DNA from 3 places in the Thermoflexus hugenholtzii genome. Region 2 is predicted to be linked to each of the others. Evidence: riboswitches for the same ligand, from Rfam matches in the RefSeq annotation. Region 2 holds a riboswitch; each other region holds the start of a gene.
What was found. A riboswitch is a leader RNA that binds a small molecule or an ion and turns the genes downstream of it on or off. The one in region 2 is predicted to bind thiamine pyrophosphate.
Positions count from the first base shown of each region.

Region 1: another riboswitch for thiamine pyrophosphate. It lies ahead of cytX (putative hydroxymethylpyrimidine transporter CytX); the one in region 2 lies ahead of thiO (glycine oxidase ThiO).
Region 3: another riboswitch for thiamine pyrophosphate. It lies ahead of thiE (thiamine phosphate synthase); the one in region 2 lies ahead of thiO (glycine oxidase ThiO).

Region 1 is NZ_CP076326.1:3,187,374-3,196,940, reverse strand. Features, by position in the region: gene KNN16_RS14480 (CehA/McbA family metallohydrolase) at 1-700, opposite strand, end outside; gene KNN16_RS14475 (ABC transporter ATP-binding protein) at 765-1,850, opposite strand; gene KNN16_RS14470 (carbohydrate ABC transporter permease) at 1,903-2,730, opposite strand; gene KNN16_RS14465 (carbohydrate ABC transporter permease) at 2,727-3,635, opposite strand; gene KNN16_RS14460 (extracellular solute-binding protein) at 3,726-5,183, opposite strand; gene KNN16_RS14455 (LacI family DNA-binding transcriptional regulator) at 5,287-6,288, opposite strand; TPP riboswitch at 6,662-6,792, shown strand; gene cytX (putative hydroxymethylpyrimidine transporter CytX) at 6,873-8,195, shown strand; gene KNN16_RS14445 (TenA family protein) at 8,304-8,936, shown strand; gene phnE (phosphonate ABC transporter, permease protein PhnE) at 8,947-9,567, opposite strand, start outside.
Region 2 is NZ_CP076326.1:19,253-28,819, forward strand. Features, by position in the region: gene KNN16_RS00090 (NAD(P)-dependent alcohol dehydrogenase) at 1-765, opposite strand, end outside; gene KNN16_RS00095 (amidohydrolase family protein) at 868-1,899, opposite strand; gene KNN16_RS00100 (metal-sulfur cluster assembly factor) at 1,896-2,633, opposite strand; gene KNN16_RS00105 (nitroreductase) at 3,077-3,643, shown strand; gene KNN16_RS00110 (methylmalonyl-CoA mutase) at 3,774-5,456, shown strand; gene KNN16_RS00115 (hypothetical protein) at 5,523-6,773, shown strand; TPP riboswitch at 6,815-6,929, shown strand; gene thiO (glycine oxidase ThiO) at 7,049-8,200, shown strand; gene thiS (sulfur carrier protein ThiS) at 8,205-8,432, shown strand; gene KNN16_RS00130 (thiazole synthase) at 8,623-9,393, shown strand; gene thiE (thiamine phosphate synthase) at 9,390-9,567, shown strand, end outside.
Region 3 is NZ_CP076326.1:1,110,507-1,120,073, forward strand. Features, by position in the region: partial or broken gene KNN16_RS04980 (FAD-binding oxidoreductase) at 1-883, opposite strand, end outside; gene KNN16_RS04985 (pyruvate dehydrogenase complex E1 component subunit beta) at 1,011-3,569, shown strand; TPP riboswitch at 3,702-3,832, shown strand; gene thiE (thiamine phosphate synthase) at 3,936-4,577, shown strand; gene thiD (bifunctional hydroxymethylpyrimidine kinase/phosphomethylpyrimidine kinase) at 4,653-5,489, shown strand; gene KNN16_RS05000 (MgtC/SapB family protein) at 5,539-6,786, opposite strand; gene KNN16_RS05005 (SDR family NAD(P)-dependent oxidoreductase) at 6,934-7,713, opposite strand; gene KNN16_RS05010 (FGGY-family carbohydrate kinase) at 7,752-9,278, opposite strand; gene KNN16_RS05015 (carbohydrate ABC transporter permease) at 9,323-9,567, opposite strand, start outside.

The DNA of each region.
Region 1 (9,567 bases), 150 kb from region 2:
GCCAGCGGGAGAGGCCCCAGGCGTTCATGTGGCCGTAATACGTGGTCACCTCCTCCCCCGGGATGAGCAGGAGATCCGGCCCGCTCCAGGCTCGCAGATACGGGAAGTGGCTGACGGTGTTGTGCTCCGTCACCGCCAGGAAATCCAGTCCCCGCCGCCGGGCGGCGGCCACCAGGTCCTCTAAGGAGCCCGGCGCGTCGCTGTGATGGCTGTGGCTCTGGAGGTCCCCCCGCAGCCAGGCTGCTCCGCCGCCGGGCCGGGAGGGAAGCTCCCCGGTTCCCCCCTCCGGGGGTGGGGGATGCGGGAGCGGCCCTTCCTCCTCGGAGGCCAGAACGGTCACCGCGCAGGCGCAACCCTGGGGGGCGATGCGGTAGAGCCCCAGGATCACGTGCCAGCGGCCGGGGAGGAGAGGGCCGGGCAGATAGCCTGGGGTGGCCGCCCGGGGCGTGAGCACCGCCTCCGTTCGGGCGCTCCCGCTCCAGCCCCGGAAACCCTCCCCGCGCAGGAAGTCGGCCCCTCGCGGGTCGAACAGGCCCAGGTCGATCACGTTCGGGCTCTCCGGCTGGCCCTGGCCCTCGAACGTGTAGCGGACCTCGAGGCGGGCGACGCCGGGGGGCATGTCGAAGGGCAGGAGCACATAATCCGAAGCTGCCTTGTCGGCCGGGGTGAAGCGGCCTTCCCAGCGAAGCAGGGTCTTCATCGAAGGCGTCCTCCTCATGGGGATGGAGAGCGATCCCATCATCCGGAAAGGACCGGCCGCGCCCTCACAGGGCCAGCTCCCCGCTCTCGCGGAAGAAGAGCGCTCGCTCCATCGGCACCCGCACCCACACCTGCTCCCGCAGCACCGGCGGCTCATCCACCGACAGCCGCAGGGTGAGGCGCTCCTCGTCCACCTGAACCGTCACCAGCGTCTCCACCCCAAGGGGCTCCACCGCGTAGACCCGGGCGGAGAGATGGGTCGGCCCGGGTCCCTCGGCCAAAGCCAGGTGCTCGGGACGAACCCCCAGCCAGACCCGCTCGCCCTCCCGGAAGGCCTGGCGCAACGCCTCGACGCGGTCGGCCACCGAGAGCGCCTGGCCGTCCGTCAGGATCAGGGCGGACTCGGCCAGGTGGAGGCGGCCGGAGAGCAGGTTCATGGGAGGGCTTCCGATGAAGGTGGCGACGAAAGTGTTGCGGGGCCGCCGGTAGATCTCCAGGGGCGTCCCCACCTGCAGCAGGCGGCCCCGATCCATCACCCCGATGCGGTCCGCCAGGGCCATGGCCTCCGCCTGGTCATGGGTGACGTAGACAGTGGTGATGCCCAGGGACTTCTGGAGGTGCTTCAGGAAGCTGCGGGCCTCCAGGCGCAGCTTGGCGTCCAGGTTGCTCAACGGCTCATCGAAGAGGAACGCCTGGGGGTGGTAGACCAGGGCCCGGGCGACGGCGGCTCGCTGCTGTTGCCCGCCCGACAGCTGCCCCGGCCGCCGGTCCAGCAGATCCGCGATCTGCAAGACCTCCGCCACCTCCCGGACCCGGCGGTGGATCTCGGGCTTGGCGTAACGGCGCACCTTGAGCGGGTAGCCGATGTTCTCCAGGACGGTCATGTGCGGGTAGAGGGCGTAGTCCTGGAAGACCATGGCTACGTCTCGGGCCTGCGGAGGGAGCTCGGTGACGTCGCGCTCCCCGATGAAGATCCGCCCGCGGGTGGGGCGCTCCAGCCCGGCGATGAGACGCAGGGTGGTGGTCTTCCCACACCCGGAGGGCCCCAGCAGGGCGAAGAACTCCCCGTCCTCAATGTCCAGGGTCACCGCGTCCACCGCCACCACCGTTCCGAACGCCTTCGTCACCCCCTCCAGCCGGATTCGCGCCATGGCCAGCTCTGCCTCCTCAAAAAAAGTCCTGCAGATCCCATCCTACCGGATCTCAGCGCTTGATCCCCCCGAAGAACCGGAACCCATAACGGGCGTTGACGAAGAGATAGAGAGCCAGCACCGGGAGGGCGTAGAGCAGCGCGTAGGCCGAGGTGAGGGTGAGGATGGGGGTGCCCGCCTCCGTGTAGAAAGAGTAGATGGCGATGGCGGCGGGCATGCGCGCCGGGCTGCGCAGCAGCACGAAGGGGATAAGGAAGGCCCCCCAGACCTGCACGAAGGCCCAGATCCCCACCACCATCATCCCCGGCCGCAGCAGCGGCATCACCACGTCCCATACCATCCGCCAGGGGCTCGCCCCGCAGACCATGGCCGACTCCTCGTAGGACCGGGGGAGGCCCTCCACGAAATCCCGCAGGATGAAGATGGCCGTGGGCAGCAGCCCCCCGGTGAAGGCCATGATCACCCCAACGTAAGTGTCCACCAGCCCCAGGGCGTTGGCCAGGAGGAAGATGGGGACCATGGCCGCCGTGCCGGTCACCACCGAGGAGAAGAGGATCAGGCCGTAGGTGAGGAGATCGTAGTAAGGCACCTCCGCCCGGGAGAGGGCGTAGGCGGCCAGGGTGGCCGTCAGGGTCACCACCAGCATGGTCCCCCCCGCCAAGATGAGGCTGTTGCCCAGGGCCCGCACGGCGAAGGCGTTGGCGAAAACGGCCTGGAAGTTGGCCAGGGTGAAGGGCCGGGGGATCTCCACCGCCAGGGTCCCCCGGGCGTTGAAAGGAGCCAGGGTCAGCCACAGCATGGGCAGGGCGAAGAAAGCGCCCACCAGGGCGGCGAAGCCGGAGAAGAGGATACGGGAGAGAACATGGCGGATCACCGTCATCGGGCGCGGGCCTCCCGACGCAGGGTGGAGAGATAGGCCAGGGCCAGAGTCAGGTTGATCAGCATCATCACCACGGCCACCGCCGCCCCGCGGCCGAACTCGAAATGCTGGAAGGCGACCCGGAAGGTGTAGATCGAGACCACCTCCGAGCGGAAGGTAGGGCCGCCCCCGGTGATCAGATACGGCGTGAAGGTGTTGAAGGTCCACAGGGTGATCAGGATCAGGTCCGTGACGATGTGGCTGCGGATGGAGGGAAGGATGATGTCCCGGAAGGCCTGATACGGGCGGGCCCCGGCCACCGCCGCCGCCTCCAGATACGAGGGAGGCAGCATCGCTAAGGCCGAGGAGAACAGCAACATCGAGAAAGCGGTTCCCCGCCAGGTGTTAAAGATGATGACCGAAAGCAGCGGCCGTTCGATCAGCCAGTCCACCCGCCCCAGGCCCAGGGCCGAGAGGAGGGCGTTCAGGGTCCCCTGATCCCGGTCCAGGTAAGCCACCCACATGAAGGCCACCACCACGTCCGGGATGATCCAGGCCAGGATGACCAGGGTGTAGAGGACCTCCCGCAGCAGGCCCCGGCGTCGGTGGAAGGCCCAGGCGATGGCCAACCCCACCCCTGCCTGGCCGATCAGGCCTGAGCCGATGACGAAGAGGACGCTGTTGCGCAGGGCGTTCCCGAAGTAGCCCCGCACCGCCCAGTTCTCAGGGTCGAAGAGATACCGGAAGTTGGCCAGGCCCACGAACTGAGGCCGCAGGGCCGTCTCCCCGGTCAGGGTCTGGTTGGTCAGGCTGATCCAGAGCACCCAGAGGGAGGGAAAGACCAGGAAGACAGCCACGAAGAAGAGGGCGGGCAGCAGGAACAGCAACCCGATGGGAAGGGACAGGATGGGGCGACGCTGGACCACCGGCTCCTCCTCGCGCGATCCTCCAGTGAAGGCCCGGGGCGCCGGACGACGCCCCGGGCCCTGCGAATGGCCTCACTGGCTCCGTCGGGCTCAGCGCGGCATGAGATCCAACACGTTGTCCGGCCCGACCAGGTCCGTCACCTCCTTCGCGTAGGCCTCCATGGCCCGCTCCGGCGTCATCTCGCCCGAGACCACCCGCTCGGTGGCCAGCTGGGCCGCCTGGGAGACCTTGGGATAGGCGGGAAGCATGGGGCGGACCGTGGTCAGCGGCAGCAGCTTGGCCAGCTCCGTCATCACCGGATCCCCCGTCACCGGCACGTCGTCCCGAGCACGGATCCGCGGCTCGATCTTCTGGAACTCCATCAGCATCTCCTTGCTGAACATGAACGAGAGGAAAGCCCAGGCCTCCTTCGGGTGCTTGGTGTTGGGGTTGAGGATGAAGCCGGTGCCGCCGGAGATGGTCACGAAGTCCTGGCCCCGGTAGCCCTTGCCCGGCTCCTTGGCCGGGATCTTGGCCCAGCCCACCACCTCATCCCGGTTGGGGATGGCCCACTCGGACTTAACGGCCGGGTTGACCACCGAGCGCCAGAAGTAATCCCCCTCCCACAGCATGGCGATCTTGCCGTCGCGGAACAGGGCGAAGGACTGGTTGCGGCCCTCCTTGATGAGCTGGAGGCGGGCATCGCCCAGCTTCTCATCGAGGTAGACCCGCTTGTAGAAGTTCAAAGCGTCCAGCATCGCCGGGCTGCGCACGATCCACTTGTTTTTGTCCCAATCGTAGATGAAGGAGCCCGCCGACAGCAGCACCGGGTAGAAGCCCTGCATCGTGGTCGCCTCGCCCATGGCGGTCCCGGCGTTAACCTGCATGGGGATCACATCGGGGAGGGCCTTCTTGATCTGCCGGGCGGCGGCGAAGATGTCCTCCCAGGAGGTGGGCTGCCAGTTCGCCGGCAGGCCGGCCTTCTGGAAGAGGTCCTTGCGATACCAGATCACCCGGACGTCGGTGCCGGTGGGGATGCCGTAGCGCTTGCCCTGATACATCAGCAGCGCCTGCACCCGGTCCGGGATATGGGCCCAGCCCTCCCACTGGTTGACCTCGGGGCCGGCGATCTCGTCCAGCGGCTTGATCAGCCCGCCGGCGACGAACTCCGCCGTCCAGAAGCCATCGAAGGCCATCACGTCGTGACCCTTGCCGGCCTTGAGATCCAGGGCGTATTGGGCCTTGAGCTCCTCATCGCTGCCCCCGAACTCCACCAGCCGCACCTTGACGGGGGTCCCTTTGGCGGCCATCTGCTGCTCGAAGGCGGGGATGACAGTCTCGGTGAGCCACTTCACCGTGTTGGCGTTCACCCCGCCCTTGACGCAGCGGCAGGTGATGGAGATCTCCACCGGGGCTGGAGTGGGAGAGGGCGCAGGGGTGGGGCTGGGGGCCGGCGTAGGCGGGGCGGCGGTCGGGGTGGGCGTCGGCGTGGCCGCCGGCGCGCACGCCGCGATCAGGAGGACGAACACCGCCATCCACGATAGGGCGGAACCGATTGTGCGCTTCATGGCTGCCTCCTTCTTGAGAAGATCTGCTCCCCAGCATACCGGGGAGGGATCAACGGGATGCGAAAGGGATTCCCAAGCTCGACGAAAGGGATGTGAAAAAACTTTAAAGCGGCGGCCCGCAGGATTCGCGCTCGATCAGCGTCCCCTGGAGCAGGATGCGCTTCGGGGAGGGACGGCCCTCCAGGATCTCCAGGAGCATCTCCGCCGCCAGCCGTCCCAGCTGCCGGCGGGGCTGGGCCACGGTGGTCAGCATCGGGGTCACGTATGTGCCTTCCTCCAGCCCATCAAAGCCGATGATGGAGAGGTCCCCGGGCACCCGCAAGCCGGCCCGCAGCGCCGCCTTCAGGGCGCCAATGGCCGTGAGGTCGTTGTAGCAGAACACCGCCGTAGGGCGGGGATCGGCCTCCAGCAGCCGGCGCATGGCCGCCTCCCCGCCCTCCACCCGCCCGTCCCCTTTCACCACCCATTCCGGGCGGACGGATAGCCCGGCCTCCCGCAGCGCCTGCCGGTAGCCGCGGTAACGATCCTGGTTGCTACGGCCGCCCCGGCGGCTGCCGATGTAGGCGATGGCCCGGTGGCCCAGGCGGATCAGGTAAGCCGCGGCCAGGTAGCCGCCGTGGACGTTGTCGGTGGCCACCGAGTAGACGTAGGGACCGGTCTGGTGGCTGTTGATCAGCACGATGGGGATCCGCAGGGCCTCCAGCATGGGGAGATAGCGGCTGCCCAGCCGGGAGGCGGCCACGATGATGCCGTCCACCTGCTTGGCCGCCAGGAGCTCCACGATGGCGCGCTCCTTCTCCGGGTCTTCGTGGGAGAGGCTGAGGAGGATCCCGTAGCCGCGGGCCTGGGCGACCATCTCGATGCCCTGGACCACCTCCGTATGGAAGGGGTCGCTGAGGCGGGTGACCACCACGCCGAGGGTCTGGGTGCGGCGGCCCTGGAGAGCCCGGGCCACGGGGTTCGGCCGGTAGCCCATGGCCTCGGCGATGGCCTGGATCCGCGCCCGGGTCTCCGGGCGGATCTCCTCGCTGCCCCGCAGGGCCCGGGAGACCGTGGTGTGGCTCACCCCCGCCGCCCGGGCGATGTCCTTGATGGTCACGCGCATGGCGGGTGCACACGTGTGCGAAATTCAGCCCGATTATAAAGAGATCGTGTTCGCCTGTCAAGGGGCGAATTCTCACTCCGGGGCTTTTCGGTTCTCCGGATGGGGGCCAATCTGGGCGCTGGGGTCGATCCCGGATCAAGGGCTTCCGGATATGTGTGCCCAATTCGGGAGGATGCGACAGGTCGTTCCTACCCCTCCAAAGGGGCACCGCCGGAGACTCCACCCTCTACCCACTGAACCCCCTGCCCCCGAGGCCCACGCTGTCGACACCTTCATCCTCTTCCCCGAGCAGATCTGGAAAGCCCTCATCCCCTCCCCATCCGCCTCTCTCCACGCAGTTTGACAGCCGCGCGCGGCGCGCTATCATGAGCGCAGAAGCGACGTGGGGAGTCCGCGGGCAAGCGGGCTGAGAGGGCGCCTTGCCGGAGGTCATCCGGCCCCGGCGCCGACCCATCGAACCTGATCCGGGTCATACCGGCGGAGGGACTGTCGCTGCACGGCCCCCTGCCCGCCCGTCCGTCGGCGGGCGTTTTGCATCCCCCCACGCCGCTTCTCCCATCTCCATCCTTCTCAGGAGGCCTGCCATGCTGCTGCGCAAGCCGTGGACGGAGCTCCTCCCCCGCATCCAGGCACCCCCCGAGTGGGGCATCGAGCCGGTGCCGGCAGAGGCGCGCCGGCTGGGCTTCCTCGACTACGCCGTGCTGTGGGGAGACCTCGGCGTGGGGTTGCTGGTGATGGCCGCCGGCGCGCTGCTGGTGCCCGGGCTGGGGCTGCCCCAGGCGCTGCTGGCCATCGTCGTCGGGACCCTGCTGGGGAACCTGCTGCTGGCGGCGACGGGCTACATCGGCAGCCGCACCGGCGCCCCCACGATGGTGCTGCTCCGCCCCGCCCTGGGACGCCTCGGCTCCTATCTCCCCACCGCCCTCAACGTGCTGCAGCTGATCGGCTGGGGAGCCTTCGAGATCCTCATCATGGCCCAGGCCGCCAACTTCATCAGCGCCCGCTTCCTCGGCTTCTCCAGCTACCCCTTCTGGGCCATCGCCTTCGCCCTCTGGTGCACCCTGATGGCCGTCGGGGGACCGCTGGTGGTGGTGCGCCAGTGGCTGGAGAAGTTCGCCGTCTGGCTGGTGTTGCTGACCACCCTCTGGCTCACCGTCCACCTGCTGACCCGCGGGGATCTCGCGGCGCTGTGGCGGCAGCCCGGGACCGGGGAGATGCCCTTCTGGCTCGCCGTGGACCTGGTGGCGGCGATGCCCATCTCCTGGATGCCCCTGGTGGCGGATTACAACCGCTTCGCCCGGCGGGCCGGCCCCGCCTTCTGGGGCACCTACATCGGGTATTTCATCGCCAACGTCTGGTTCTACGGCCTCGGCGCCTTGCTCCTCCTGAGCGCCCGGTCCAGCGACCTGGTCCAGGCCATCGGGGCCCTGGCCATCGGCTGGATCGTGCTGCCCATCATCCTGGTGGACGAGACGGACAACGCCTTCGCGGACATCTATTCGGCGGCGGTCTCCCTGCAGAACATCTGGCCCCGGGCCCGGCAGGCCCTCTTCGCGGTCCTCATCGGCGCGATCTGCCTGATCCTGGCCCTCACGGTGCCCCTGGCCCAGTATGAGAACTTCCTGCTCCTCATCGGCACCTTCTTCGTGCCCCTCTTCGGGGTCCTGGCGGCGGACTACTTCGTCCTCCGCCGGTCCTACACGGAGGCCGACCTGTATCAGCCCCTGGCCTTCCGATGGGAGGGTGTGATCGCCTGGGCGCTGGGCGTGGTCACCTATCAGGCCCTCGCCCGTCTCGCCCCTTCCGTGGGCGCTACCTTCCCCGCCTTCGGGGTCTCCTTCCTGGCTTACCTGGGGATCGCGGGGGCGCTCCGCGGGATCGGCCGCGTCCGGCCGGAGCGCGCGTGAGAAATCGAACCCGGGGGAGGGAACGGCCTCGATTGCGGCACGGCCAGCCGTTTTCTCCCCCTTTCAGATCTTCCTTATGCTTGCGCGAAGGAAGAAGGGGAGAACTCGATGACACGGGCCCGCGCGTTGTGGGAAGCCCATCAGGATCTGGTTCGGCGCTGCGAGGCGCATCCCTTCGTGCAGGGGATCGCCTCGGGGGAGCTGCCGCGGGAGCGTTTCGTCTTCTACGTGGAGCAGGACGCCTTCTTCCTGGAGGCCTTCGCCCGGGCTTACGCCCTGGGCCTGGCCAAGGCCCCGGATCGGGAGACGATGGACGCCTTCCGCGAGCTGCTCCAGGGCGTCTTTGAGGAGCTGCGGCTGCACGAACGCTACGCCGCGCGCTGGGGGGCGAACCTCCGCCCGGAGCCCGCGCCAGCCACCCAAGCCTACACGGATTTCCTGCTGCGGGTGGCGGCCCTGGAGCCGGTGGGGCATCTGGCGGCGGCGATGACCCCGTGCATGCGCCTCTACGCCCATCTGGGAGCCTTCCTCCGGCCGCGGACGAACCCGAACAGCCCCTACCGGGAGTGGGTGGAGACGTATTCCAGCGCGGAGTTCGAAGGGCTGGCGCGCCGCCTGGAGGCGCTGCTGGATCGGCTGCCCGGCGAAGAGGAAGCGCAGCGCGCCCTCTACCGGGCCGCGCTGCGCTTCGAGCTGGCCTTCTTCGAGGCCGCCTACCCGACGGCCGCTCGCTCCGGGTGAGGCCTGCGGGCTACGGGTTCAGCAAATACCGTCGCCGGATCCAGGCGCTGAGGCCGTCCATGGCCAGGACCAGGAGAAGCACGGTGAGCAGCACGGTGGTCAGGCGGGCGTAGGCCATGGTGCTGAGGTAGATCTGCATGTAGAACCCGATGCCCCCTGCCCCCACCAGGCCCAGCACCGTGGAGGCGCGGATGTTGTATTCCAGCATGAAGAGCAGCTGGCTGAGGACGGCGTTGGCGCTCTCCGGCCACAGCACGTAGCGGATCAGATGCCGGCGCTTCGCCCCCACGCCCCGCATCGCCTCCAGGATCTCCGGGTCGATCCCTTCGAAGAGCTCGGCGTAGAGCTTGGCCAGATACCCCACCGTGTAGAAGGCCAGCGCCAGGGTCCCGGCCAGGGGGCCCAGGCCGACCACGATGACCATCAGCACCGCCCACAGCAACGAGGGCACCGTGCGGATGGCGGCCATCAGCAGACGAGCCGCGGCCACCACCGCGGCTGGGAAAAGGGTGCGGGAGCCCAAAGCCCCCAGCGGGAACGAAAACAGAAACCCCAGCAACGTCCCCGCCAGGGCCATCTCCAGGGTCTCGAGCAGGGCGCCGCCGATCGTCGGCAGGATCCCCAGGTCCGG
Region 2 (9,567 bases):
AACCCCGGCCTCCCCCACGAAGTCGATGACCACGTGGGCCCCTCCTTTGGTGAGCTCCCGGACCTCGGCCACCAGGTCCGGGCCGCCGGGGAGGACGTGATCCGCCCCCAGCTCCTGGGCCAGCTGGCGGGCGGCCTCGGAGATGTCCACGGCGATGATGCGGGCGCTGCAGAGGGCGCGCAGCGCCTGAAGGGCGATGTGGCCCAGCCCGCCGATCCCCACGATCACACAGAACGTCCCCGGCGGGAGCTGTTTGGCGGCCCGCCTGGCTACCCGATAGGCGGTCAGGCCGGCGTCGGCCAGGGGAGCCACATCCGCGGGGGTCACGCCCTCGGGGAGTTTCACCAGGGCCCGCTCATTGGTCACCAGATACTCCGCGAACCCGCCATCGGCGTTCAGGCCGGGGAAGGTGCTGTTCTCGCAATACATGTCCTCGCCTTGGCGACAGGCCAGGCACACCCCGCATGTGCGCAATGGGTGACAGATCACCGCATCCCCTGGCTTCACAGAGGTGACCGCACTTCCCACCTCCTCCACCCAGCCGGCGTTCTCATGGCCAGGGATGTAAGGGAGCAGTTTGCCATCCGGATCCAGAATGCTCCGCCAGACCCCTTCGATGATATGCAGGTCGGTTCGGCAGAGGCCGGCGGCCCCGATGCGGACGATGACCTCGTTGGGATGGGTGATCTTCGGCTCCGGAACTTCCTCGATCTGCAGCTGGACGTTCAAATGCGGGTCATACTGGTAGAGGCGGGCCGCTTTCATGGCTGACCTCCGAGATGAATGATCTTAAAGGGCCCAAGGATATCCTTGCGGATCATGCCTTGGGCCCTGAATTCCTTTTGGGGGCCTTCCATCCATCCGGGTTTACGCCACCTGAGCAGCCAGCCGCTGGCCGATGGGATCGCGCTGGAGCTTTTCCCGCTGGGCAGCGATGTCGATCCCGTAAAGGCGCGCCGCGTTCTCCCCCAGGATCTTGCGCTTGGTCTCCAGCGTCAGATCGACACCGTATTCCTCCTTGATATCCGGGGGCAGTTCGAAGGCGATGAACTTCTCGATGATCCAGCGGGGCGACCAGAGGGCGTAATCGCTGCCGAAGAGGATCCGATCCGGTCCCAGCCAGTAGAGGAGGTTCGCGATGATCTCGGCGAAGTAACGCGGGCGGGAATGAATGAAGGCGATGGCCACCGCCAAGCCCGCGTAGACGTTCTTGTCCTGCGTCGCGATCCAGCAGAAGTCGTCCAGGCGCGGCAGACCACAGTGTTCCACGATGAAATTCAGATCCGGGAAATCGGAGGCTGCCTGATCCACATCGTGCACGTCGAAGGCGTCCTTGTTCAGCGGATAAATCGTCGGGCCCTTATGGACGTGGATGTTACGGATTCCCAGCTCCCGGCAGAGCTCCAGATAGCGATAGGCCATCGGGTCCGTCAGCCGCCAGCCCCGGGACTCCCCGCGCCACTCCGCCGTGTAGAGCTTCAGGCCCTGGATCGGGTATTCCTCGATCATCCGCCGGAACTCATCCAGTCCCTTCTCCCCCCAGCGGGGATCAAAGGTGCCGCACAGGATGAAGCGCTCGGGATACTTCTGCTTGAGGACGTAGTTCTGGACATGGGTATTAAAACCGTTCTTAAAGAACTCGGTGAGATAGGTGGAGTTAAAGATCCCCATGTCCACATAGCCTTCGAGGAAGAGGTCCCGGATCAACGTCTCCTCATCGTATTTGCAGTATTTATCGAAGGGCCAGACGTAATCGGCGGGGCTGAGGGCCTTGTGGTAATCGTAGAAACATAGCATCCAGCCTTCCCCGTATTTGTTTCGCCAGTTCTCCGGGCTCCCATCCCAGAAGTGCATGTGTCCGTCGATCACGAAGATCTCCTGTCCATTCACGCGGATCATGGAGCACCTCCTTTCCGGCTGGCCAGCAAGGCCTGGCAGAGGAATGCATTGGACCTGAAATTTAAAAAGCTGGCGCGGCTACGCCGCAGGTAGTCCTCCAGGGACTCCATGGGGATCGGGGTTCCCTCGGGATCCAGCATCAAGGGGGCTTCCGGGCGGCTGTCAAGGCCCAGCTCCTGTCGGCGTTCCAAATAGCGGGAGACCACCTCCCCGGGTTCGATCTGCGCCAGCGTCCCATCTGCCCGGCGGGCCCACCAAGTCCCCTCCCTCTGAAGGAGGTCCGCCAGCCGCATCGCGCAGATCTCCGCAGGAGAGAAACCCGCGGCGCGCAGCGCGCGCAGGAGGGCGAAATGACGGCTCAGATAGCTCTTGCGTCGGAAGAACTGGCGAAGCTCATCCAGCGAGCCCTGCGCCTCTCCGGGGAAAGCCTCTTCAAAGGAACGCCCATCCTGAACGGCAGCCTCGATGGTCTCCGAAGCGAAGTGATCCAGCAGCCGGATCCGAACCGTGTGGATGCCTTCCACTTCGAGGAGCGCGCGCCGGATGTCCTCCACCATCATGAACACGAAGTTGGGGGCGCACCAGAACGTGGGCAGACGGAGGGTCACGAGGGCGCATGAGCCCTCCACCGCCACCGCCTCCACAAACCCAAGCCGGACGATGGATCGATCCAGCTCAGGATCGAGAACACGATCCAGCGCTCGCCAGAGCTGGGCCTGCGCCGGCTCCACCATGGGCCCCTCCTTCAACCTGTTGGGACCCCTCCTATCGAGACCGTGGGGACTACCTGTAGACCCGTAGAGACCGGCAGGGAGGAGCCGTCGAGGACGCTGACCTTGGAAGCCCCACGGAGCCCCAAAAAGGGAACCACAGACACTATTATGATAAAGCAAATCAATACAATTTGTCAAGGTTTAAGGAAATTTATCTGTGAAATTTATAACAACTTTGTAAAGTTTAGAGCAAAATGAGGTCCATCGGATCCAGATGGTGGGTTTCGCGAACAGGGGCGAAAAGGCCCCGGGCGCTCCGGAGCGCGCCGCTTATGCCGCTTTTCGACAGAAATCCGGAATGCGGGGATGATCAAGGAGGGCGCTCGCCGCTCCAGGGTTCCGGCCGCAGGTCCCCCTGGGGCGAGGCCGGGCGCTGGAAAGCCCTTCCATGGAGGGAGGCGGTGATGGACGTCCTGGAAGCGATCATGACCCGTCGCATGGTCGGGAAGGTGCGGCCGGAGCGGCCGCGTCGAGAGGAGATCGAGACGTTGCTGCGGGCTGCGGTGCGCGCGCCCAACCACCGCCTGACCGAGCCCTGGCGGTTCGTGGTGCTGACCGGCCCCGCCCTGGACGAGCTGGGCGAGGTCTTCGCGCAGATCCTCCGCACGGTCAAGCCGGAGGCCACCGAGGAGGAGCTGAACCGGGAGCGGGCCAAGCCCCATCGCGCGCCGGTGATCATCGCCGTGGCCTGCCTCAAGGGCCGCGACCCCATCGAGACCCACGAGAACATCGTGGCCACCGCCGCCGCTATCCAGAACATCCTGCTCGCCGCCCACGGGATGGGCCTGGGAGCCTATCTGCGCACCGGAGAGACTGCCTATCACCCCTCGCTGTTGCGCTGGCTGGGCCTCCCTGAGGACGCCCAGTTCATGGGTTTCATCTATCTGGGCTACCCGGCCCCCGATGCGCCGCCCCGCCAGACCCCCCGCCGCCCCATCGAGGAGGTGACCGAGTGGCGGGGATGGCCCTGAGCGTCGGAGCCCCTTCGCCCCCACCGCCTCCCATCCGGAGGGGAGACCGGACGATCGTTTGTTGCCTCTCTCTCCTCCGCTTATAATGGCGATAAGCCTCGCCGCAAGAGATTCCGGGCAGGAGGGCGCCATGTTCGATCGGGAGAAGCTCCGGGAGCTGGCGGCCGCGCGGGACCGCTGGGAGGAAACCACGCTTCAGCAATGGCTGGCCCGCATGCCCGAGCGCCAGGAGACCTTCACCACCGTCTCCGGGGAGCCGGTGAACCGCCTCTACACGCCCCTCGACATCCCCGACTTCGACTACCTGCGCGACCTGGGGTTCCCCGGCGAATACCCCTTCACCCGTGGCATCCACGCCACCATGTATCGGGGCCGTCTCTGGACCATGCGCCTCTTCGCCGGCTACGGCACCGCCGAGGAGACCAACGCCCGGTTCAAATATCTGCTGGAGCACGGCCAGACCGGCCTCTCCATCGCCTTCGATCTCCCCACCCTTTACGGCTACGACACCGATGACCCGATGGCCGAAGGGGAGTTCGGCAAGTGCGGGGTCGCCGTCTCCTCCCTGCTGGACATGGAGATCCTCCTGGACGGCATCCCCCTGGATCAGATCACAACCTCCATGACCATCAACGGGCCGGCGGCCATCATCTGGGCGATGTATCTGGCCGTGGCGGAGAAGCGGGGCATCCCATGGGATCAGATCGGAGGGACCACCCAGACCGACATCCTCAAGGAATACATCGCCCAGAAGGAGTGGATCTTCCCGCCGGAGCCCTCCATGCGCCTGGTCGTGGACATGATCGAGTTCGGCTCCAAATACGTGCCGAAGTGGAACCCCATCAGCATCAGCGGCTACCACATCCGGGAGGCGGGGGCCACGGCGGCCCAGGAGCTGGCCTTCACCCTGGCCGACGGCTTCGAATACGTCCGCTGGTGCCTGCGGCGAGGGCTGGACATCGATTCCTTCGCGCCCCGCCTCTCGTTCTTCTTCAACTGCCACAACGATTTCTTCGAAGAGATCGCCAAGTTCCGGGCCGCCCGCCGGATCTGGGCCCGGGAGATGCGGGAGACCTTCGGGGCCAAAAACCCGCGCTCCTGGTGGCTGCGCTTCCACACCCAGACCGCCGGCTGCACCCTCACCGCCCAGCAACCCTACGTGAACGTGATCCGGGTGGCCATTCAGGCCCTGGCCGCCGTGCTGGGGGGCACTCAGTCCCTTCACACCAACTCTCTGGATGAGGCCCTGGCCCTGCCCAGCGAGTTCGCCGCCAAGCTCGCCCTGCGCACCCAGCAGGTCATCGCCTACGAGAGCGGGGTGACGAACACCGTCGACCCCCTGGGGGGCAGCTACTACGTGGAATATTTGACCAACCGCCTGGAGCAGCAGGCCTACGAATACTTCCGCAAGATCGAGGAGCTGGGCGGGGTGATCCCCGCCATCGAGGCGGGCTTCTTCCAGCGGGAGATCGCCGAGGCCGCCTATCGCTACCAGAAGGAGATCGACGAGAAGCGCCGCATCATCGTGGGGGTGAACGAGTTCGTGGAGGAGGAGGAGGTCAAGCCGCCCATCCTCCAGATGGATCCCGAGGGGGAGCGCCGGCAGCGGGCGCGCCTGCAGAAGCTGCGCATGGAGCGGGACAACGAGCGGGTGGGGCAAACCCTGGCTGCCCTCCAGGAGGCCGCCCGCAAGGAGAACGAGAACCTGATGCCCTACATCCTGGAGGCGGTGAAGGCCTACGCCACCCTCGGGGAGATCACCCGCGCCCTCAAGGCCGTCTGGGGGACCTGGCAGGAGCCGCTGATCATCTGAGCCGGATCCCGCAGAGCGGGGAAGCGCCGGCCGGGGGAAGGATCCGCGACCATCGGGGATGCCTTTATGGGCGTTCGCTGGCTCCGCATCGGACTAAGCCTGGGGCTGGTCGCCCTCCTCACCTTGAGCCTCCCGGCCTCCGAGCCCTCCCGTTCCCTGGAGACCCGTCTGACCCTCCTGCTTCAGGGGGAAAGCTTTTACTTCCCGGAATGGGCCCTTCAGGCCTGGGCGGAGAAGCTGCTTCTCTCCGTAGCGAACCCTCAGGCCTTCCTGGACGACGAGACCCAGCGCCGGGCGGTGCGGCGCTACCTCCAGCGCCTGTCGGAGGCCCGGGAGGCGGCGGCCGCCCTGGAACGGGAGGTGTCCGCGCCGACCCCGCCGGAACCGGAGGCGATCGCCGCGCTCCGGAGGCAGTGGGAAGCGGCCCACGGGCGGGCCCAGGCCCTCCGTCCTCTGGCCGAGGCCATCCTCTCCGAACAGCTCGGCGTGATCCTGGCCCAGGAGGGGCTGGCCCTCCTGGGCCAGCCGATCCCCCCCGTTCAGATCCGCCTGACGGCCATGCCGAACCTGCTGGTCCTCTCCCCGCGGGAGCGCATCGCCCTCACCACCTCCTTCCCCCTGCGGGCCGACCTCACCGCCGACGAGATGGATCGCCTAGAGCGGCGGGTGGATGGGCAGCTCAACCTCTCCTCCCTGGTGGTGCCCCTGGGCGGCCTGGCCTTCTACCCGGCGATGATCATGGAGGCCACCGGGCTGCCCGAGCTCACGGAGATCATCGCGCACGAGTGGACCCATCACTGGCTCTTCATGGGGCCGTTGGGGTGGTTTTACGATCGTCCGGAGGCCCGCACCATCAACGAGACCGTCGCCGATCTGGCCGGGAAGGCCATGGGCCGCGCCTGGCTGGCCCGCTTCTACCCCGAGGATCTCCCGTCTCCGCCGGCGGACGCGGCCCCCGCGCCGGCTCCCCCGGAACGGCCGGCCTTCGATTTCGGCCGGGAGCTGGCGAAGACCCGCACCGTGGTGGAACGCCTGCTGGCCCAGGGCGAGGTCCGCCGGGCGGAGCTCTATATGGAAGCCCGTCGGCGGGTTTTCGTCGCCCACGGTTACGCCCTGCGGAAGCTGAACCAGGCCTACTTCGCCTTCTACGGGGCCTACGCCGCGGAGGAGGGGGCGGCCGGCGCCGAGGACCCCATCGGCCCGCGGGTCCGCCGGCTGTGGGCCCAGAGCCCCTCCCTGCGCGCTTTCCTCTTCCGCATGCTGTTCATCACCGACCTTGCCGGCCTGCGCCGCGCCCTGGGGGAGCCCCTTCAATAGTTGACGTCGCGGGCGGAAGGGGTTAGAACTCCGCATGGGCGCGGGTCCGTTGGGGGAGTCCGGGTGAGCCGGGCTGAGAGGGCGGCCGAATCCGCCGCCGACCCCTCGAACCTGATCCGGATCATGCCGGCGGAGGGAAAGCGGGCGCGCCGCAGATCCCACCCCTTCTGCCTCCTTCGGCTCCCTTGCTCCCTTCGCCCGGACTTCGCCCGGAGATCCGCAACGGGAAAGCGACTTTACAGGGCTCTGTCCTTACGAAGGATAGGAGCGAAGCGATGACCGAGGAGATTGTGATCGTCGGAGGCGGCATCTGCGGGCTCTCCATTGGCTGGTTCCTGGCCCGCTCCGGGCATCCGGTCACCCTCCTGGAGCGCGGGGGCGCGGGCCTGGGGGCGACCTGGGCGGCGGCCGGGATGCTGGCCCCCTATGCCGAGGCGGAGCCCGGCGAGGAGGGGCTGTTGCCCCTGCTGCGGGCCAGCCGCGACATGTGGGCGGACTTCGCCCGGGAGCTGGAGGCCGCCTCCGGTATCCCGGTGGATTACCGGGACGAAGGCACCCTGGTGGTGGCCCTGGATCGGGACGACGCGGAACGATTGAAGTTCCTCTATGAATTCCAGCGGAGCCAGGGGTTGCCTACGGAGTGGCTCTCCGGCTACGAGGCGCGGCGGATGGAGCCGCACCTCTCCCGATCTGTGGTGGCCGCCATCTACAGCCCGCAGGATCATCAGGTGGACAACCGGAAGGTCGCCCGGGCGCTGATCGAAGCCTTCCGGCGCGCCGGGGGGCGCCTGCGGGAGCACACGGAGGTCACCGGGATCGTGATCGATGAGAACCGGGTCCTGGGCGTGCGCCTGGCCCGGGGGTTCCTGGAGGCCCGCACCGTCATCCTGGCCGCCGGGGCGTGGTCCGCCCAGATCCCCGGTCTCCCCGAGGAGGTCCGCCCGCCGGTCCGCCCCGTCAAAGGCCAGATGCTGGCCGTGCAGATGCCCCCGGAGGCCCCGCTGATCCGGCACGTCATCTGGGGGCCGGACGCCTACCTGGTGCCTCGACGGGATGGGCGGCTGCTCATCGGGGCCACGGTGGAGGAGAAAGGGTTCGACGCGAATCTGACGGCGGGGGGCATCTTCCGGTTGTTGCGGGGGGCCTGGGAGATCCTGCCAGGCATCGACGAGCTGCCCATCGTGGAGATGTGGGTGGGCTTCCGGCCGGGGAGCCGGGATGACGCGCCCATCCTGGGGCCGACGGCGGTGGAGGGCCTGATCCTGGCTACCGGGCACTACCGCAACGGCATCCTGCTGGCTCCCATCACCGCCTATGCGATCCACCATCTGATCGCCCGGGGGGAGCTCCCCGACATCGCCAGGCCCTTCACCCTGGAGCGGTTTCGATCCAGGGCGCCGGTTGCCCCTTCGGGATCCGGGAGGTGAAGCGATGGAGCGCACGGGGACGTCGGAGGCGATCCTGACCGTCAACGGGCAGCGCTATCCCTATCAGCCGGGGACCATCCGGGACCTGCTGGCCCGCCTGGGCCTGGACCCGGACCGGCCGGGGATCGCGGTGGCGGTCAACGCCACGGTGATCCCGCGTTCCGAATGGGAGCGCGTCGCCCTTCAGCCGGGGGACCGTGTGGAGATTGTCCACGCGGTGGCCGGCGGATGAGGCCCCGTAAACCGTGGGCCTGTCGGGGCAAGAGCGGCTTGCGCCGCGACTTTGGGCTATCGAAGGCGAAGATGTGGGGCTGAAGCCCCTTACGTAAGCCGAGCTTCATTTCGGCATCTATGCCTGCAGGAACATCTTTCGCCGCGGCCTTTGCTTCTGCGGCGGCACATTCTGAGCGAGGGGGTGAGGGATGAGCGAGCCGCTGGTGATCGCGGGGCGGGCGTTCCGTTCGCGTCTGATCCTGGGGACCGCCCGCTATCCCAATCTCCAGGTGATGCTGGATGCCCTGGAGGCGAGCGGGACGGAGATCGTCACCGTGGCCATCCGGCGGGTGCGTCCGGGGGCCGACGGGGAGAACCTGTATGAGCTGCTCCGGGGCCGTTATTTCATCCTGCCCAACACCGCCGGCTGCTTCACCGCCCGGGATGCCATCCTCACGGCCCATCTGGCCCGGGAGGCCCTGGGGACGAACTGGATCAAGCTGGAGGTGATCGGGGACGAGGAGACTCTGTATCCGGACACGGAGCAGCTGTTGCAGGCGGCTGCCGAGCTGGTGAGGGACGGCTTCGTCGTCCTGCCTTATTGCAACGACGATCCGGTGGTTTGCAAGAAGCTGGAGGACATCGGTTGCGCGGCGGTGATGCCTCTGGGGGCGCCCATCGGCTCCGGGATGGGGATCCTGAACCCCTACAACATCCGGCTGATCCGTCAGATGTGCACCGTGCCGGTGATCGTGGACGCCGGGGTGGGGACGGCCTCGGATGTGGCCATCGCCATGGAGCTGGGGTGTGATGGGGTGTTGCTGAACACGGCGGTGGCTCAGGCTCGGGATCCGGTGAAGATGGCCCGGGCGATGCGCCTGGCGGTTGAGGCCGGGCGGCTGGCCTATGAAGCGGGGCGCATCCCGCGCCGCCTTTACGCCGTGCCGTCCAGCCCGATGGAGGATCGCATCGAGATATGAGGCTGCCCCAGCCCCCCCTGCTGGTGATCACCGATCGCCGTCGGGCCCGGCGGCCGCTCCTGGAGCTCCTGGAGGAGCTGTTCGCGGCGGGGGTGCGCTGGGTGATGGTGCGGGAGAAGGATCTCCCGGAGACGGAGCTGGTCGCGCTGGTGGAGGAGGTGGTGCGGCGGGCGC
Region 3 (9,567 bases), 1.1 Mb from region 2:
AGCTCATTCGCTGGAGGTCGGCCTCCACGGCGGCGGGCTCTCCGTCCGCAGCGAGCAGCAGGAGGGCTTCTGCGTGGGTGGGGAGCCCTGAGGGGCGGAAGGATTCCACGGCCCGCATGGTGATCTGGTCCATGAATTCCACCATCAGGGGAAGGATCCCGCTGGAGAGGAGTGCGACGGTGGCCTCGCATGCGGCTTCGAGGCGTTCGAAGGCGATGGCCAGGGCTCCGCGGGCGGGCGGCCTGGGGAGGAGGCGCAGGGTGATCTCGGTGATCACACCCAGCGTGCCCTCGGAGCCGATGAAGAGCTGCTTGAGATCGTAGCCGGAGACATCTTTCATCACCCGTCCGCCCAGGCGGAGCACTTCCCCGCCCGGGAGGACCACCTCCAGGCCCAGGACGTAATCCCGCGTGACGCCGTATTTCAGGCAGCGGGGCCCCCCGGCGTTGGTGGCCACGTTGCCGCCGATGGTGCACATCTCCAGGGAGGCAGGATCCGGGGGGTAAAACAGGCCGTGGGCTTCGGCGGCCTGCTGGAGGGCTCGCGTGATCACCCCGGGCTGGACGACGGCAAGGCCGTCGGCGGGGTCGAGAGCCAGGATGCGGTTCATCCGGGCGAGGTTGAGGCAGATGCCCCCTTGCGGCACCGCTCCGCCAGCCAGCCCCGTTCCCCCACCCCGGGGAACTACGGGGATTCGTAGCTCGTTGGCTATGCGAAGGACATGGGCGACGTCGGCCGTCGATTCCGCGTGAACCACCAGGTCCGGCATCCCCTCGGCCCACGTCGCATCATACCCATACACCAGCCGCCCCACCGCATCCGTCTCCACCTGATCCGGCCGCAACCGCTCCCGCAACCGCCTCACCACCCCTTCCCCATCCATCTCTCCCCCCTCACTCCGCCCTTCCGGGCATATGTCTATGCGAAATCACGGCGTCGACCGCGCTCTTCCACTCTATCTCCGCATCCCCTACAATACAACCTCGACCATCCTCTTCCGGAGGAAACCCATGGGCCGCTTCCGCTCGGCGGAAGAACTTTACACCCTCCTCGACGCCCTCTTCCACCGCCTGCGCGCCATCCCCGAAATCCGTCAGGCCCTCACCGCCAGCCCCATGATCGTCCGCTTCCGCTTCCACGACCCCACCGGCGAGGTCACCATCGACCTGCGCCAGGATCCCCCCCAATGGACCTTCGGCCCCAGCGATCTCCCCGCCGACGTGGAGATGATCCAGTCCGCCGACACCGCCCACCGCTTCTGGATGGGCCAGCTGAACGTCCCCCAGGCCATCGCCACCCGCCAGATCATCGCCCGGGGCAACATCCCCAAGGCCCTCCGCCTCCTCCCCGCCCTGCGACCCGCCTTCCAGGTCTACCCCCAGGTGCTGCGAGAACTCGGGATGACCCACCTGCTGGAAGAGCCCTCCCCGACCCCTCGAAGGCGCTTCCCACGCCTTCGGCTGTCCCTTCCATGGCGCGCCCGTCCGGAGGTCGCCCTTCCCCCACCGTTGCTCTGGTCCATCCCTCTGGTCGACGCGGAAGCCGTGGAGCCGATGCCGCCGCCTCCCCGCCCCCACCCCCTGCCGGAGGACCCCATCGCCCTCCGTCGGGAGATGCTCCGGCGCATGTTGCTCATCCGCGCCTTCGAGGAGACCCTGGCCGCGGAGTTCGCCCGCGGGGCCATCCCCGCGGAAACCATCCACCTCTCCACCGGCCAGGAAGCCGTCGCCGTGGGCGTGGCCTTCGCCCTCCGGCCGACGGACTGGATGACCACCACCCATCGCGGCCACGGTCATATGCTCGCCAAGGGCGCTGACCTGGATGGGATGATGGCGGAGATCTTCGGCAAGGCCGAGGGGCTGTGCAAGGGGAAGGGCGGCTCCATGCACGTCACCGACGCGGGGATCGGCGCCCTGGGCGCCAACGGCATCGTCGGCGCCTCCCTGGTCATCGGCGCCGGCGCCGCCCTGGCCGCGAAGCTGCGCGGCGAGGACCGGGTGGTCGTCGCCTTCTGCGGGGATGGAGCCACGAACCAGGGGATGTTCCACGAGGCCCTGAACTTCGCCGCCGTCTTCCAGCTCCCCCTCATCGTGGTGATCGAGAACAACCAGTATGCGGAGTTCACCCCCCTGGCCCGGCACACCCGGGTGACCCGCCTCGCGGATCGCGCTGCCGCCTATGGGATCCCCGGGGTGCACGTGGACGGCAACGATGTCTGGGCGGTGTATGAGGCCACCCGGGAGGCCGTGGCCCGAGCCCGCCAGGGAGAAGGACCCACCCTGATCGAGGCCCTCACCTACCGCTGGCGTGGCCACAGCGAAGGGGAAGGCGCCGTCTATCGCTCGGCCGCGGAGGTCGAGGCCTGGAAAGCCCGGGATCCCATCCGCCGCTGGCGGGAGCGCCTGGAGGCGGAAGGGCTGCTGACCCCATCGGAAGCCCAGGCCATCGAAGCCGAGGCCTGGCAACGGGTTCAGGAGGCGGCGGAGCGGGCCCGACGCGGGACGGAACCCCCTCCCGAGGCCCTTACGGAGGATCTTTACGCCCCGGAGCCCGCGTGGCTTTACGGGCAGGGCCCGATGATCCTCCGGCCCAGCGGGAGGACCCGGGAACGCTCCACCGCCGAGGCGTTGCGCGAAGCGCTGGCGGAGGAGATGGCCCGGGATCCCCGCGTGTTCCTGCTCGGGGAAGACGTCACCACCGGAGGCTACTTCGGCGTCACTACCGGGCTGGGCGAGGAGTTCCCCGGTCGGGTGCTGGACACGCCCATCAGCGAGAGCGCCATCATCGGGGCCGCCGTCGGGGCGGCCATGGCCGGCATGCGCCCGGTGGCCGAGATCGAGTTCGCCGATTTCCTCACCTGCGCCATGGACGGGCTGGTCAACCAGGCCGCCAAGATCCGATACATGTCCGGTGGACAATACGCCCTCCCCCTGGTGGTTCGCACCCCGGCCGGGGGAGGCATCGGCATGGCCGCCCAGCACTCCCAAAGCCTGGAACCACTGCTCACCGGCGTGCCGGGATTGATCGTCGTCGCCCCCGGAACCCCGGCGGACGCCAAGGGCTTGCTCAAGGCGGCGATCCGCAGCAACAACCCCGTGGTGTTCTTCGAGAACAAGCTCCTCTACGCCGAGGTGGGCCCGGTGCCGGAGGGGGAGTGGATCGTGCCCCTGGGGGTGGCCGAGGTCAAGCGGCCGGGACGCGACGTCACCGTGGTGAGCATCGGGGCCGTCCTCTCCCGCGTCCTGGAGGCCGCGGCGGAGCTGGCCCGGGAGGGGATCGAGGCGGAGATCGTGGATGTGCGCACGCTCGTCCCCCTGGATCTCCGGACGATCCTGGCCGCAGTGGCGCGGACGCGACGGCTGGTGGTGGTGGAGGACGCGCCCCTCACCCACGGCTTCGGGGCCGAGGTGATCGCCCGGGTCAGCGAGGCCGCCTGGGGCCTCCTGCGGGCGGCGCCGCGCCGGGTGGCCGGGCAGGACGTCCCCATCCCCTACAACCGGACCCTGGAACGCCTCGCCCTCCCCGATGCCCCGCGCATCGCCGAGGCCGTCCGGGAGGTCCTGCGCTGAGGAAACCCCGGGCGCGTGGGGATTTGCCTTCAAGGGGGAAGCGAAGCGAAGGCGGCCTCCGCCTTCCGCATCGGCCGGCGCTTGACAGATCCTTTCGGGCGGATTACAGTCAGGTTCGATGGAACGAAACCACCGGGCGACGTGGGGAGTCCGCGGGCAAGCGGGCTGAGAGGGCGCCCTGCCGGAGGTCATCCGGCCCCGGCGCCGACCCATCGAACCTGATCCGGGTCATACCGGCGGAGGGATCGTCGTCCCTGTTCCCCCTGATCTCACCCGGGCTCGTTCCCTCCTATCGGTGGCTTCCCCGGATCCGGCCCGCCTTGCGCGAGAAGCGGGATCCCCCACGGAAGAGGAGGTGCGGTGTCTCTGGATCTGCGGGTTTATCTGGTCCTGGATCCCGCGCACACCGGTGGGCGCTCCCCCCTGGAGGTGGCCGAGGCCGCCCTGCGGGGAGGCGTCACGGTGGTGCAGCTGCGGTGGAAGGCCGGGCCGCTGCGGGAGATGCTGCGCTGGGGAGCCGCCCTGCGGGAGCTCTGCCGGCGCCATCACGTCCCCTTTTTGATCAACGATCGGGCCGATGTGGCCCTGGCCCTGGAGGCGGATGGCGTGCATGTGGGACAGGAGGATCTTCCGCCGGAGGTGGCGCGGCGTCTGCTGGGCCCTCGTGCCCTCATCGGCGTCTCCGCCCGCACCCCGGAGCAGGCGCAGGCGGCGGAGGCCGCGGGCGCGGATTACCTGGGGACGGGCTCGGTCTTCCCCACGGGTTCGAAGGAAGGCGCCCGGCTCATCGGCCTGGAGGGGCTGCGGGCGGTGGTCCGCGCCACCCGGCTCCCCGTAGTCGCCATCGGCGGGGTGAACGCGGAGAACGCCGCGGCGTGCATTCAGGCGGGGGCGGCGGGCGTGGCCGTGATCTCGGCCATCACCCAGGCCCCGGATCCGGAGGCGGCGGCCCGAGCGCTGCGCCGGGCGGTCGACGAAGCCCTCGCCGCCCGGCGCCTGGAGGGATGATCGCGAATCTCCATCTTTGGGCCTCGAGAAGGCATCGCGTCCATCATGCGTGGAACACCTTTCAGGAGGTGGACGATGAAGCCCTTGCCGCGCGCGCTGACCATCGCCGGCTCGGACTCCGGCGGCGGAGCGGGGATCCAGGCGGATCTGAAGACCTTCGGGGCGCTGGGGGTTTATGGCATGAGCGTCCTCACCGCCCTCACCGCCCAGAACACCCGGGGGGTTCAGGCCGTCTTCGAGCTCCCGCCGGACTTCGTGGCCGCCCAGATCGATTCGGTGCTGGGGGACATCGGAGCCGACGCGGTGAAGACGGGGATGCTGGCCAACGCCGCCATCATCGAGGTGGTGGCGGAGAAGATGCGGGAATACCGCGTGGAGCGCCTGGTGGTGGATCCGGTGATGCGGGCCAAGAGCGGGGATCCCCTCCTGCGCCCGGAAGCCCAGGAGGCGTTGATCCGCCGGCTGTTCCCGCTGGCCATGGTGGTCACGCCCAACCTCCACGAGGCGCGGGCCCTGGTGGGGCGGGAGTTGCGGAGCCGGGAGGACATGCGGGAGGCGGCGCGGATCATCCACGGGATGGGGCCGCGCTGGGTGGTGGTGAAAGGCGGTCATCTCGAGGGGGATGATCGCAGCGTGGACGTTGTGTTCGACGGGCGGGATTTCTACGAGCTGGACGCCCCGCGGGTGGACACGGTGAACACCCATGGGACGGGGTGCACCTTCGCCTCCGCCATCGCCGCGGGGCTGGCGAAGGGCCTTGCGCCCCTGGAGGCCATCCGTCAGGCCAAGGAGTATCTCACCGCCGTGCTTCAGGCCTCGCGGGCCTTCAAGCTGGGTGGGGGCGCCTACGGCCCGATGGATCACTTCGCGCTGTGGAAGGCGGAGGCCCCGACGCGAGCGGCATCCGGGTAGGCCGGTAGGGGCGACCCGACGGGTCGCCCCTACCTTCAATCCGACGCGCTCAGCGGAGCATGCGCTCGGCGGCCAGGCCGAGGAGGCCGACGAGGGCGGTGAGGGCGGAGAGGCGGGCCAGGGTCCGCAGCCCCTGCCCGCGCAGGCCGCCCAGCCAGGCCATGGGGACGTGGAACAGCAGGCTGGCCATCGAGGCCAGCACCACCCCCATCCCGGCCATCTCGATCCCGATCCTTCCCTGCCCGGCCAGCGTGGCCACCGCCGCCGTCGTCGAGGCGCTGCTCACCAGCCCGCCCAGGAAGGCCACCACCAGGAAGCCGCCCGTCCCCAACCATCGCTCCGCCAGCACCACCGCGCCCCGCAGCACCAGATACAGGGCTCCGAACAGCAGGGCTTGTCGCAGCGAAAAGGGGAAGGCGAGCCGGATCTCCGGCGCCGCCGTCCCGCGGCCCCGTCGCATCGCCCGGAACACCAGCCACCCGGTCACCGCGACCATCCCCCCCACCGCCAGCCATCCGTGCCCCAGCGCCGCCGGGGCGAAGATGGCCAGGATCAACCCGTTTCGGGCCATCATCGCCACGTTCGCCAGCAGCATCCCTTCCAGGGCCACTGCCTCCGCGCCCCCTCCCTGTCCTCCGCACCGCCGCGCCAGCTCCCCCACCGCCGCCGTGCTGTTCACCAGGCCGCCGAGCAGCCCGGTGAAATGGATCCCTCGTGCCCCATACAGCCGCAACAGGGCATAGTTCACCAGCCCGATCCCGGAGAGGACCACCACCACCAGCCACGCGCCCCGCAGGTTCACCACTCCCAGGGGGTCCCAGTTCCCCGGCAGCCCCTCGGGCAGCAACGGATAGATCACCACCGTCAGCAACCCGAACAGCACGATGGAGCGCAGCTCCTCCAGCGACAGCCCCACCGTGAACCGCACCAGCTCCGCTTTCCAGGCCAGCAGCATCGTCACCAGCACTGCTGTCGCCGCCGCCACCAATCCCTGTCCCTGGGCCACCACCATCCCCAGCAACAGCGTCACCAGCAACGCCACCGACGTCGTCATCTCCAGCGTCCGATCCACCAGCAGGCTCCGGATGTTCAGCAGGCTCACCAGCGCGATGGCTCCCCCCAGCAACAGAAACGCTGCCACCGGATGGATCAGCCACCCGAGGCATCCGGCCAGGGCCACCAGCGCGAAGGTCCGCAGCCCCACGTCTTTGTGGGCCCATTCCCGTTCCAGTCCGATCAACAACCCGATCCCCAGGGCGATCCCCACCGGCTCCAGCCACATTCGATACCCTTCCATTCCTCCTCCCCTCCACCTCTTCGCGATCGGTTCGAAGGGAAACGGACAGAGCCTCCGGGTGTGTGGAACACAGGCTGGGCGGCCCCCCTGGCAACCGCCCAGCCTGCAAGACCATTCAGAGAGCAGACGTTAACCGGGATGCCGGGATCAGGTCAGGTGAGCGCCACCGGTCACGTCCAGCACGGCCCCGGTGATGAAGTCGGCCTCCGGCAGGCACAAGAGCAGCACCGCATTGGCCACGTCCTGAGGTTCCTCGATGCGCCCCAGCGGGGTTTTGCTGACATATTCCGCCCGCACGGCCTCCGGATCCATCCCCCGCAGCTTTCCCTCCCAGACGATCTCCCGCTCCTGCATGGAAGTGCGCACAAAGCCCGGGCAGATCAGGTTGACCTTGATATTATACTTGCCGACTTCCACCGCCAGGCTGAGGCCGAAACCGATCACCGCCCATTTGGAAGCGGCATAGTGGGCCAGCAGGGGGACGGCCCGATGGCCGGCCATGGAGGCGGTGATGATGATCCGTCCGCCGCCCTGGCGGATCATATGGGGGATAGCGGCCTGGCAGGTCAAGAACACGCCCTTCGTGTTCACATTGAAGTTGTAGTCCCACTCCTCCTCGGTGAGATCCTTAGCCCAGTTCATAGTGGAGACCCCGGCGTTGGGGCAGACGATGTCGAGGCGGCCCCACTTGGCCACCACGGCATCCATCACCGCCACGTTGTCGGCCTTGCGCGTCACATCCAGCCGCCACGCTTCGGCCACCCCGCCGGCCTTTCGGATCTCCTCCGCCACCTGGCGGGCCCACTCCTCATTGATATCCGTCACCGCCACGTAGGCCCCTTCACGGGCCAGGGTCCGGGCGATGGCTGCCCCGATCCCCGTCCCGGCTCCCGTAACCACTGCGACCTGTCCATCCAGGCGTCCCATGGCAAGCCTCCTTAGATAGGGATTTCACAGCGTGCTTTTCAAGCCTCCCCAGGGGCCGCTCCGAGCGGTTGTCCCAGTGAGGCCGCCTGGGGGAAGAGCGGCTTTAAGGCCTCGTAGAGCTGACGGTAGAGGCGATAGGCCTCCTGATAGCGGGCATGGGCCTTTGGGTCGGGCTCGTTACGGAGGGCCTGGCCGGCAAAGGCCTCGATCTCCGCCCAGTCGCGGAAGAGGCCCACGGCCATCCCGGCCACGAAGGCAACCCCCAGGGCGGATCCGGGATGCTCCGGGAAGGAGGTGATGGGCAAGCCCAGGACGTCGGCGGCGATCTGACGCCAGAGGCCGCTGCGCACACCGCCGTCGGTGGCCACCACCCGTCGGATGGTGTAACCGCGAGCGGTCAGGACCTCCACGTGATGCTGGAAGCCGTAGATCACCGCCTCCAGGATCGCCCGGAACATATGGCCCCGGCCGTGGCTCAGCGTGAGTCCGAAGAAGATCCCACGGGCCTGAGCGTCGAAGATGGGCGTCTTCTCCCCCAGGAAGTAGGGCAACACGATCAGCCCCTCCGAAGCCGGCGGCACACGGGCGGCGGCCTCATCCAGCCGGCGATAGCTCTCCCCCGAGGCCTCCCAGCCCAGCACTTCCGTGACGAACCACTTGACCAGAGAGCCCGAGGCCGCCATACACCCGTTGAGAAGATAGCGCCCGGGGATGTCGTGGTAATCGATGTAAAGTTGAGGATGGGTCTCCAGGCGATCCAGACAATACAGGATGTCTCCGGCCCCGCCGAATTTGATCAGGAGGTCCCCGTTCTCCCGCAGGCCCGCCGCCAGGGCGGAGGCCACGTGGTCCGCGCTCCCTGCGATCACAGGGGTGCCCGGAGCCAACCCGGTCTCCTCCGCTGCAGCAGGGGTTACTTCTCCCACCACCTCCGTAGGGAAGCGCACCGGCGGGAAGAGCTCCGGATGGAGGCCGCTCGCGCGGAGAAGATCCGTATCCCACTCCCGCCGGTGGATGTTGAAAAGACCGGACTCCACCGCCCAGTTGATTTCGAGGGAGCGCTGTCCCGTCAGCCGGTAGACGATGTAATCGTAAGATCCCATCACCCAGCGCGTCCGGCGCCACACCTCCGGCTCATGGCGCTGGACCCACATCAGGCGCGGCCCGACGTGCTGCTGATTGGTGTAGCCTCCGGTGATGGCGAAGAGGCGCTCCTGATCGAGCTCCCGGCGCAGCTGCTCGATCTCCTCCACCGCCCGGGCGTCGTTCTGCTGGATGGATGGACGCAGCACCTGCCCCGCCTCGTCCAGGAGCACCAGGGCCGGGACCATCCCGCTGCAGCCCACTGCAACGATCTCCCGAGGATCCCGCTTGTGGAGCAGCTGGCGACAAACCGTCTGCACGCCCTGCCACCACTCGACAGGATCCTCCTCGGCCCAGCCCGGATACGGCGAGCGCAAATCGTGGGCGGCCATCGCTTCCGCGACCCGCTCCCCTCCCGGACCGATCAGAAGCCCTTTCACCCCCGTCGTCCCGATATCGATACCCAGCACCCAGCGTCCCATAAAGGCCTCCTTATTGAAGACAGGGCGGAACAAGGCGACATGGCTTAACCTTTGATGGCGCCACCTCCCAGCCCTCGAATCAGGAAACGTTGCACGAAAAACGAAGCCACCAGCACCGGCAGGGCGGCGGAGAGGATGGCAACAGACATCTTCCCCAGCTCCACACCACGGAAAGTCCAGTAACCGGCGATGGCCACCGGAAGGGTTTTCGAATGGCCCCCGGCCAGCATCAGCGCGTAGAACATCTCGTTCCAGGACATGATGAAAGCAAAGAGCCCAGCGGCCCCCA